DNA from 2 places in the Marinococcus sp. LNHM3E3-2.2 genome. Region 1 is predicted to be linked to the other one. Evidence: riboswitches for the same ligand, from Rfam matches in the RefSeq annotation. Region 1 holds a riboswitch; the other holds the start of a gene.
The links. Region 1 has a riboswitch for glycine ahead of ACTRXF_RS02095 (serine dehydratase beta chain). Riboswitches for the same ligand answer to the same signal wherever they lie in the genome.

Region 1 (4,991 bases):
TGAACGATCACATCCCGCAAAAGCGGGATAATCTGCGTCTGGCTGCCGACACTGATCCCCATAAACTGCCCGAGCTGGCTCATGCCGATCGCAATCGCCACCGCCGAGGTGAAACCGCTGATTACGTTCGGCGAAATAAATTTCACAAACGCGGCGGCATTCAGCAGGCCAAGCGCTACCTGCATCACCCCGACCATGACCGTCAGCAGCAGCACGAGTGCCACGTAATCCGGCGTCGCCGGCTCAGCGTACAGCGACACCCCGGAAAAAACAAGAATCGACGCCATCGCCACCGGCCCGATAGCCAGATGCTTTGATCCGCCGAACAGGGCGTAGATTAAAAGCGGAAGCAGCGAGGCATACAGCCCCATCACCGGCGGCAGGCCGGCGAGAACGGCGTAGGCCATTCCCTGCGGCACAATCATAATAAAAATCGTAAAGCCCGCAGCCATATCCTTTTTCAGCGACTGATTATTGTATTCCTGCGGCATGCTTAATATGTTTTTTGTCCTCCGGCGCATAAATCCTTCCTTCTTTCTCCGTGAACTTGCAAAGTGTTCAATCTCTCTCTTATAAATCATGAACCATAACTGCTTAAAAGAAAAGCCCGCGCCGTACCTTTTTGTAAAAACAGACTAACGCCGCCAGCAACACAAAGGCAGACACCCGGAGGTCCCTGCCTTATTTTTCCCATTCGTTTTTCAGCTCTTCTTTGATTTCGGCTTTCAACTGCTCATATGCGGCTTCATCCATCTGTTTCTTCTTTACACGAAGCAAACGTTTACCAAATGCTTTTATGTTGAAAGCAATCATCAGCAGAGCGCCGACGATCAGCATATCCATAAGCAAGTCCACGGCTCTTCCCTCCTCAAGACAACGTGACTTCAACCTAGCCGCTGTTCTGTAAAAAGGCTTTAATTTGTTCACGGTGCGCGTCGGTGTCCGCCCTGGCCTCTTCTGAATAGGAGAGGGAATAGGTGCCTCCCTTCGCGTAAAACGTGTACGTAATCGGCCCACTCTGGATATCCCGGCCCACCGGACGTCCCCCAATACTGAGCACGTCATCGTGAGCGCCGAATACCATCTGATCGCCCGCTTCGTAATTTAAAATAATGTGAATGTCGTTGCTGTTGATGCCGTACACAAGCCGTGTACTGTAGTCCTCTTCATACCGGTGCCGGTTGCCCGCGTCCTGAAAATAAGGAAGAAGCTCGTCCTCTTCTTCCTCGCTGTACCAAATCTCCACTTCCTCGGGCTCCCCCTCTTCATTCTCGTTAATCTGCGCCCTCGAAACCGGTGCATCGTTCAACAACGGAAGCGGCACTTCTTCTCCCCATTCCGTTTCTATATTTCCAGGGACCTCTTCCTCTTCCTCCGTATAGTAAGAAGGTACGGAACAGGCGCTTAAAAGGATGAATATGCCAGCTGCCCCGGCAGAAAAGATCTTTTTTATCATGTATTTCCTCCGCTCGCATGATTGGCGTTACCATCCCGATAGTAAAGCTACCGGCTTTTTTTCACCACCCGGGTGCCCGCAAGAAAATCGTGCAGGGCCCGTTTGTCCTTACGGACAAGCACCATAATTATACTCGTGATCATCAGTATGTATAGAGTAATTCCGTACAAAATATTAGCTACGAGCACGCGCATCAGCATTGCCCCGATGCCAAGCTTCCTTCCGTCCATTTTCACAATCTGAATGCCCATGGCATACTTCCCGACCGTCTGGCCCTGCCATACTATCGGCAGAATCATGGAATATAGAAGCGATCCGGCACCGGAAAATATATCGACATTCACTTCATCGGGGTTGATCCATAGCATGGCCAGCATACTAATGAGAAGAATGGGGAAAGAAAGCAGGAGGCCGTCAATAACAATAGCGAGCAGCCTGCTGCCAAAACCGGCAGGTTCCTGTTGCATACATACACTCCTTTAATCACTCTTGTTGTAAGCTCTTCTTTTCTATTTTTTCATAATAATCTAATTTTTGGAAGTGACAATCTCCCTGGTTCCTTAATTTTCCAACGAGGTTCTCAGTCTGTCGGGAACAACGCAGTGTTCAGCCGGCCCATCACCAGCACATTGTAAAACGCGCCACGGGCAAAATGGGCTTTACGGAGCGTACCTTCTGGTTCAAACCCGCGGCTTTTATACAGCTGTACTGCGCGCGTGTTTTCTTCCACCACATCGAGCTCCAGCCGGAATAAGCCTAAATAATTATCGGCGATATCCAGCAGATGATCAAGCAGACGGCTGCCGATCCCCCGGTTCTGAAACTCATCGTGCACCGCCATGGCAGTCATGCCGTAGTAATGCAGCTTACCGCTCAGCACCTCCAGAGAGCCGATACCGACGACCCGGCCGCCGTACTCGGCAACAATCACATGATCGTTCGCCGTCAGCCCTTCAATAAATGACTGGCTGGAGGTTCTTCGCTCCGAAGGGAGTCCCAGCGTATAATGCATGACAGAAGGCTGGCGCCGGAGAATATTAATGTCTTTTTCATCTTCTGCCATGACGGGGCGCAGAATAATTTGTTCGCTCATAGTCGCATCCCTTCATTTCTTTCGGTAAATTGGTTTATTATTCCAGGCTAACAGGCTGCATCCAGTATATCGCTCTCATGCCAGCTGTCAAAAAATAGGTTTACTTTTCCAGACCGGATGTTTACACTAAAAGTAACAAAATATTGGTTTTGCAGATGAATGTATTGGGAGAGCCTGTAGAATATTACAGCACCGAAGGAGCAATTCTTCCCACCAGCCGGGAAGAAAAAACTCTCAGGTACCAGGACCAGTACAGGATGCACCTCTGGAGAAGGTATGCGTACCTGCCGAAGAAGAAAATTCTTGTCAAAGAATGAAATCTTTCAGGCACACAGACAGAGAAACGGCGATTCAGGCCGTTTCTCTGTCTTTTTTTGCATTAATGTAATCGTTTTCAATTCAAATTTGGAGGAATCGCTATGGAGTTTGACAGCTGTTTTGATATTATCGGCCCGATTATGGTCGGTCCCTCGAGCTCTCACACAGCGGGGGTCGTATCGATCGGGAAATTTGTGCACGACTGGCTGGGAGAGGTCACAGATGTGACAATCACGTTCTACGGCTCTCTCGCCTCCACCTATCAGGGACACGGCTCGGACAAAGCCATAATCGGCGGCCTGCTCGGATTATCCGCCCACGACACCAACGTCCGGAGTGCGTATGCGCTGGCCAAAGACGAAGGCCTTCGTTACGACTTCCAGTTCTGTCCGGGCACTCCAGGCGGATGCCACCCGAACACTGTACATCTTCAGGCATCGTCCGGCATAGAAACCGTCCGCGTATCCGGCGCCTCCATCGGCGGCGGAGTGGCCTGCATTTATGGAATTAACGGTCATGACACCAGCATTAATTTGGGAACGGGTCCGGATATTTTATCGATTGCAGCCCGCACGAAAAAGGAGGCGTCATTTATATGAACGATACCATTGAAAGTATTGTACAGGAATGCATGGCTCAGGACATTTCCATTGGCGAGTGGATGCTGCGCCGTGAGGTTCGCCGCTCCAATTTTTCCCGGGAGCAGATTTTCGGACGCATGCAGGAGCGGCTGCAGGTAATGAAGCAGGCGGTCCGGGACGGAGTGAGTGACATTACGGAAACAGAGAGCAGGCTCTCGGGCGGTGATGCTTACCGGATGCATCAGTATAATCAAAACACCGACCCGTTATCCGGACCGGTCATCAGCACGGCGATGGAAGCAGCGATGGCCACGTCGGAAAGCAACGCAAAAATGGGCCTTATCGTCGCAACTCCCACGGCCGGGTCCGCAGGTATACTACCGGGCATTCTGGTCTCTCTCCAGGATAACCGCAGCATCGATGATGACACCCTGACGATGGGGCTGTTCACAGCAAGTGCCATCGGTTACGTATTTGCGAATCACGCCTTTATTTCCGGCGCGGCAGGCGGCTGTCAGGCGGAAATTGGCTCAGCGACGGCCATGGCTGCGGGCACGATTACGGAGCTGCAGCATGGCTCCCCGGAGCAGGCAGCCCACGCCACCGCAATAGCAATGAAGTCCCTTCTCGGACTCGTATGTGATCCGGTTGCCGGGCTCGTCGAAGTGCCGTGCGTGAAAAGAAACGTCATCGGCACCTCCATCGCTTTTTCAGCGGCCGATATGGCTTTAGCGGGCATAACCAGCCGCATCCCCTGCGATGAAGTTATTCAGACGATGCATACGATCGGCCGCGACATGCCGGGCAGCCTGAAAGAGACTGCTGAAGGAGGGCTTGCCCAGACCCCGACGGGAAAAGAAGCCGCCCGGAGGTTGTTTCAGCGGCCCTGCAGCTTATGAATCCCGGGCTCTAAATTCCACATAAGAGGTGAAGCTATGAACGAACGCCGTTTTTTTCAAATCTGGTTCGGTACTCTCACTCTCGTCAGCTTATTGTTTACGTACTGGGCTATAGCGGTTTCCGCCCTTCTTTTAGGCATTTTCTGCTTTATTTCTCCAAGGCCCAATGAAACGTAAATCCCTGAAACAACTCAAAAACGGCTTGATTATGGCTCCCGCCAGGCTCAAGCCGTTTTCTTTACTGTTCATATTCTATTTAAATTCCAGGCATTCTGCTTTCTGTTTCACCCCTGACGTGCTATTCTTACTATAAGTCCCTATAAAGGAGGTCATTGCCATCGACCATTTTGCATATGTACTTCAACGTCCCAAAAACCAGGTATACATAGGAACAGCCGCCGATATCCGCTCACGCTTCGGCAGCTCGGAACCCGTTTATTTTTGTTCCGAGGATGAACTGCTCGCCAGCTTAAACGCCTTTCGCGATGAAGAGCTTATCATCACTACCGTTAGTGACCTTCCAGTGATTAAACAAAAATGGGACGATAAAAACCAATACACTCTTTAATGACGCACAAAGATCCCCGGCGGGATTACTCCCCCCGGGGATCTTTTGTTTTACTGAAGCGGTGCGGTGTGCGCTC
Region 2 (4,991 bases), on a different contig from region 1:
TCCCCGGGTCTTGTGATGCCCATAATAGCATTGGAGTTCGCCCCGTCATAATAGAGCCGGCCGCCAGCCTGATGGATCGTATCGGCCATTTCCATAATATCTTCCTCAAACAAACCGAGTGTATTCGGGTTCGTGAGCATGAGGGCAGCCGTTTTTTCGCTCGTTACTTCTTTTAAATGCTCAAGGTCCACCAGTCCGCGTGCATCGGTCCGGACCGTTACATGATCGAATCCTGCCACCGTTGCTGAAGCAGGGTTCGTCCCGTGCGCAGAGTCGGGCACGATTACTTCCGTGCGTCCCGTTTCTCCGTTCGCTTCGTGAAGCGCCCGGATCAGCATCAAACCGGTCCACTCTCCCTGGGCACCGGCCGCCGGCTGCAGCGTCACTTCATCCATACCGGTTATTTCAGCAAGCGCCTGCTGCAGGTCGTACATCATTTCGAGATTCCCCTGCACCTGTGCTTCCGGCTGGTACGGATGCGTCGAGGCAAAACCGGCCATGCGGGCCGTTTCTTCATTGATTTTCGGATTGTATTTCATCGTGCAGGACCCGAGCGGGTAAAAGCCCGAATCCACTCCGTAATTTCGATTCGAAAGCGCCGTATAATGTCTCATCAACTGCAGTTCAGATACTTCCGGCAGTGCCGGCTCTTCTTCCCGGATATTAGCCCCGGGCAAAATATCGCTCAGGCTTTGTTCAGGTATATTTGTCTCAGGAAGGGAATACGCTACCCTCCCTGGTTTGCTTTGTTCGAAAATTAACGGTTGGTTAGGCTGTTTCATGTACAAGCACCTCCAAATGTTTGGCAAAGGTTTCCAGCTGTTCTCTTGTGCGAAGTTCAGTCACACATACGAGCATCTGGCCTTTTTTATCCGCCGACACTTCACCTAAATCATACCCGCCGATGATCCCCTGCCTGAATAGCTGTTCATTCACTTCTGCCACTGGACGGCCGAGGTCAACCACAAATTCATTAAACGATGGCGCCTCATGGACAAGCTCAATGCCTTTTTGTTTGAGCAGCTGTTTAAAGAAATGAGCACTTTTAACATTTCTTTCTGCCGTTTCCTTCAGCCCTTTTTTACCGAGAGCCGTCATTGCGACAGAAGCAGCCAGCGCGTTCAGAGCCTGGTTTGAACAAATGTTGGATGTCGCTTTATCCCGGCGGATATGCTGCTCTCTTGCCTGCAGCGTCAGTACATAACCCCGGCTTCCGTCTTCATCCTCCGTCTGTCCGACAAGACGCCCGGGGACCTTCCGAATATGCTTTTTAGTGGTGGCAAAAAATCCGCAGTGCGGTCCGCCAAACTGCATTGGAATACCAAGAGGCTGAGCGTCTCCTGCCACAATATCCGCTCCGAAGCTTCCCGGCGGCGTCAGAACGCCGAGCGCAAGGGGATTTGCCGACACTATCATCAGCGAGTTTTCTTTATCGGCTGCCTGCCTTACAGCAGCTAAATCTTCAATAGTACCGTAAAAGTTTGGGTACTGCACAATCACTCCTGCGGTATCAGCATCGATCATGTCTTCAAGCTTAGCCATATCCGTATGCCCGTCCTTTTCGGGAACGATTTTCACTGTAAGTCCGGGCCCGGCAGCGTATGTTTTCAATACATCGAGCGCTTCAGGGTGAACCGTTCCAGAGACGACAACGGTACGGCGCCTCCCTCTGTTTTCACTTGCGGCCATCAGTGCTGCTTCTGCGAGCGCCGTCGGCCCGTCATACATGGACGAATTAGCAATATCCATTCCCGTAAGTTCACTGATCATCGTTTGAAATTCAAAGATTGCCTGCAGCTCGCCCTGCGAAATCTCCGGCTGGTACGGAGTATATGCCGTGTAAAATTCCGAGCGCCGGAGCACATGATCGACGACTGTCGGTATATAATGCTCGTACACCCCTGCCCCGAGATAGGAGACGCAGTCCTGCACGCTGGTATTTCTGTTACTGAGGCGCTTCATTTCCTTTAGAAGATCCGTTTCGCCAAGAGCCTTCGGCAGATTCATTTCTCCGGAAAAGCGAATATTTTCCGGTACGTCCTCAAACAATTCACCGATCGAATCCACACCGATCGTTTTAAGCATTTCTTCTTTATCCTCGCCGGTTACCGGCAGATAGCGATAATCCATTCTGGTGCCTCCTCTGTTTATTTTTCCCGTTTATAAAAGGGCACAGCTGCCACTTTTGCGCGTTTGGCTTTGCCCCGCACATCCACTTCGACAGCCTGACCGAGATTCGTCCATCCAATATTCAGAAGTGCAAGTCCCACATTTGCTTTCAGCGTCGGCGACTGAGTGCCCGTAGTTACCCAGCCGATTTCCTCTCCGTCATCATTGTGTACCATGTAACCCGGGCGCGGAATTGCTTTATCAACCATTTCGATCCCGACAAGTTTACGTTTTAATCCCGCTTCTTTTTGTTTTTTTAAAGCTTCTTTACCAATGAAATTATCTTCCTGCTTCAGCTTTACGCAAAAGCCTATGCCTGCTTCAAGCGGCGTAATATTTGCGCTCAGCTCCTGGCCGTAGAGCGGCAGCTTCGCTTCAAACCTCAGGGTGTCTCTCGCGCCGAGACCGCATGGAATGAGTCCTTCGGATTCTCCTGCTTCCATGATCGTCTCCCAGCTTCGGATGGCCTCTTCAGCCCGGCAGTATAATTCAAAGCCGTCTTCTCCGGTATAGCCGGTTCTTGAGATGATAATATTTTCTGCTTCTCCGACTGAAGCACCGGCAGCAAACCGAAATGGCAGAATCTCTGCAAGAGAAGCATCGGTTACTTTCTGCAGCACCGTTTCTGCCACCGGGCCCTGTACAGCGATTAGTGCTGTTTCTTCCGAAATATCGGTAATACTTACGTTTTTCGTTACGTGGCGGCGAAGCCATTCCAGATCTTTTTCAATGTTAGCTGCGTTCAAAACGAGCATGTATTTTTCTTTTTCGAGCTGGTACACGAGCAGATCGTCAACCGTACCTCCATCTTCATAACACATGGCGGTATAAAGTGCTTTTCCGGGTTCTGCATTTTTTATGTTGTTTGTGAGCATATACTGTAGAAATTCAGCAGCACCCTCTCCTTCTACGATCGCCTCACCCATATGGGAAACATCGAACAGACCAGCCTTTGTACGAACCGCCTCGTGCTCGTCTTTGATGCCGGAAAACTGAACAGCCATTTCCCATCCGCCAAAATCGACGGTTTTTGCTCCGTGTTTTTCATATACCGGATACAGGGGTGTTCGTTTTAATTCTGCCAAGAAAATCACCTCATCATTATTTTCTGAAAAATCAAAACAGTAAAAAGCATAAAAAAGACAGAACTCCATAAGATATGGAAGCTCTGTCCTATAACCAGAAAGTTTCTCCTTTCCGTCGTACGGAAAGAGTGTCTTCGTGGGTGGCTTCTAAAAGAAGCGCTCTCCAGAGGAGCGTCCAGTAAGAGTCTGTTTGCCTGAGAGATTCACCTGTTACGGCTTGCTCCTTCGGCGCTGCCTGGCAGTCTCTCCCCTTACCATCATCCGCGCATTATATGTACATCTTTATTTGCTCATATTCTATCACTAATTCAGATAAAAACCAATGCTGAAAAAAATTAACCCGAACATTTCCGATAAATTGTACTCCATCATTCGTTTATCACTTTGGATCAATCATTTCTTCTCACTGTAATATTGTTTATACTAAAATCAGCATAAAAATTGGAGGGAAACTATGAACTGGAAACAGCTTCCACTGGGACCACTGCAGACAAACTGCTATGTTCTGTACGATAATGATAAAAACGCCGTAATTATTGATCCGGCCGGGGATGCCGATAAACTGCTCACCTATCTTCAGGAAAACGAGATGCGTCCTGTAGTCATTCTGTTAACACACGCCCATTTTGATCATATCGGTGCGCTTGATGCCGTGCGGGAAGCCTACAATATCCCTGTTTATCTTCATGAGCATGAAAGGGACTGGCCTGGGGACGCCCAAAAAAACGGATCCGGACGCATGATGCCGGAGGCTGCGTTTACTGCAAAGCCCGCGGATCACCTTCTGCAGTCTGAAGGAACGCTTCAATTCGGCAGCTTTGAATTCCAATGGCTTCATACACCGGGCCATTCGCCGGGAAGTGTTTCCTATTGGCATAAAGAAACCAACACAGTCTTCTCCGGCGATGTATTGTTTTCAGGTGGTGTTGGACGTACTGACCTTTACGGAGGTGACATGGATACGCTGCTAGCCTCTATTCACGAGCAGCTGCTTGAACTCCCGGAAAATACAATAGTAGCCTGCGGCCACGGCCCCTTCACCGATATCGAAGCCGAAATGGATTCCAACCCCTTCATTAATGGGTTTGGCGCATAAAAATAAAGACCTCTGATTTTAAATTAGAGGTCTTTTAATATTTTAATACAGTAAATGAAATTATTTATGCATTCCCGCCCAGTATCAGACGGTTAGTACTTTAATCGTTTTCTTCGATCCATTGATACACATGCTCGCGCAGATCCTCTTCGGTTTCACCACCTTCTGCAGGGTGGTCTGCTTCGGCCATCGGCTTCACTGTGTACTGATCCTCAGGGCCCGGTACAACCTGGGTAAAATCAACGTCAGGCTCTGTAATCTTCACGTCTTCGCCGTCTTTTTCCACATCGAATGTAGCAATACCGCCTGTATCGGTATATTCCTGATCCTGACCGGAATAGAAATTGCCGAGAGAATAATAAACAAGCGTTTCATTTCCTTCTTCACCCTCCACCCATTCCATCGGCTGAAGCACGTGAGGGTGATGACCAATAACTACGTCCACTTCCTGGTCTGCAAGAAATTGGCCCAGCTCTTTTTGTTCTTCATTCGGAAGGCGCTCGTATTCATTTCCCCAGTGCATATTGACGACTACGATGTCCGCATCATCTCTCATCGCTTCGACATCTTCCTGTATTTGTTCTTTATCAATTTTCTTCACGACATATTCATGCCCCTCCGGCACCTCGATGCCGTTCAGC

Region 2: linked by a shared signal. The riboswitch ahead of gcvT (glycine cleavage system aminomethyltransferase GcvT) and the one ahead of ACTRXF_RS02095 (serine dehydratase beta chain) in region 1 are both predicted to bind glycine.

Annotation. Positions count from the first base shown of each region.
Region 1 covers NZ_JBQLIC010000001.1:411,417-416,407, reverse strand. Annotated here, with positions in the region: gene ACTRXF_RS02120 (SulP family inorganic anion transporter) at 1-521, opposite strand, end outside; gene ACTRXF_RS02115 (hypothetical protein) at 682-855, opposite strand; gene ACTRXF_RS02110 (hypothetical protein) at 890-1,456, opposite strand; gene ACTRXF_RS02105 (RDD family protein) at 1,504-1,923, opposite strand; gene ACTRXF_RS02100 (GNAT family N-acetyltransferase) at 2,037-2,549, opposite strand; glycine riboswitch at 2,705-2,809, shown strand; glycine riboswitch at 2,813-2,890, shown strand; gene ACTRXF_RS02095 (serine dehydratase beta chain) at 2,969-3,466, shown strand; gene sdaAA (L-serine ammonia-lyase, iron-sulfur-dependent, subunit alpha) at 3,463-4,347, shown strand; gene ACTRXF_RS02085 (hypothetical protein) at 4,384-4,524, shown strand; gene ACTRXF_RS02080 (universal stress protein) at 4,966-4,991, opposite strand, start outside.
Region 2 covers NZ_JBQLIC010000018.1:2,203-7,193, forward strand. Annotated here, with positions in the region: gene gcvPB (aminomethyl-transferring glycine dehydrogenase subunit GcvPB) at 1-782, opposite strand, end outside; gene gcvPA (aminomethyl-transferring glycine dehydrogenase subunit GcvPA) at 769-2,130, opposite strand; gene gcvT (glycine cleavage system aminomethyltransferase GcvT) at 2,148-3,254, opposite strand; glycine riboswitch at 3,336-3,423, opposite strand; glycine riboswitch at 3,427-3,515, opposite strand; gene ACTRXF_RS14895 (MBL fold metallo-hydrolase) at 3,709-4,350, shown strand; gene ACTRXF_RS14900 (CapA family protein) at 4,451-4,991, opposite strand, start outside.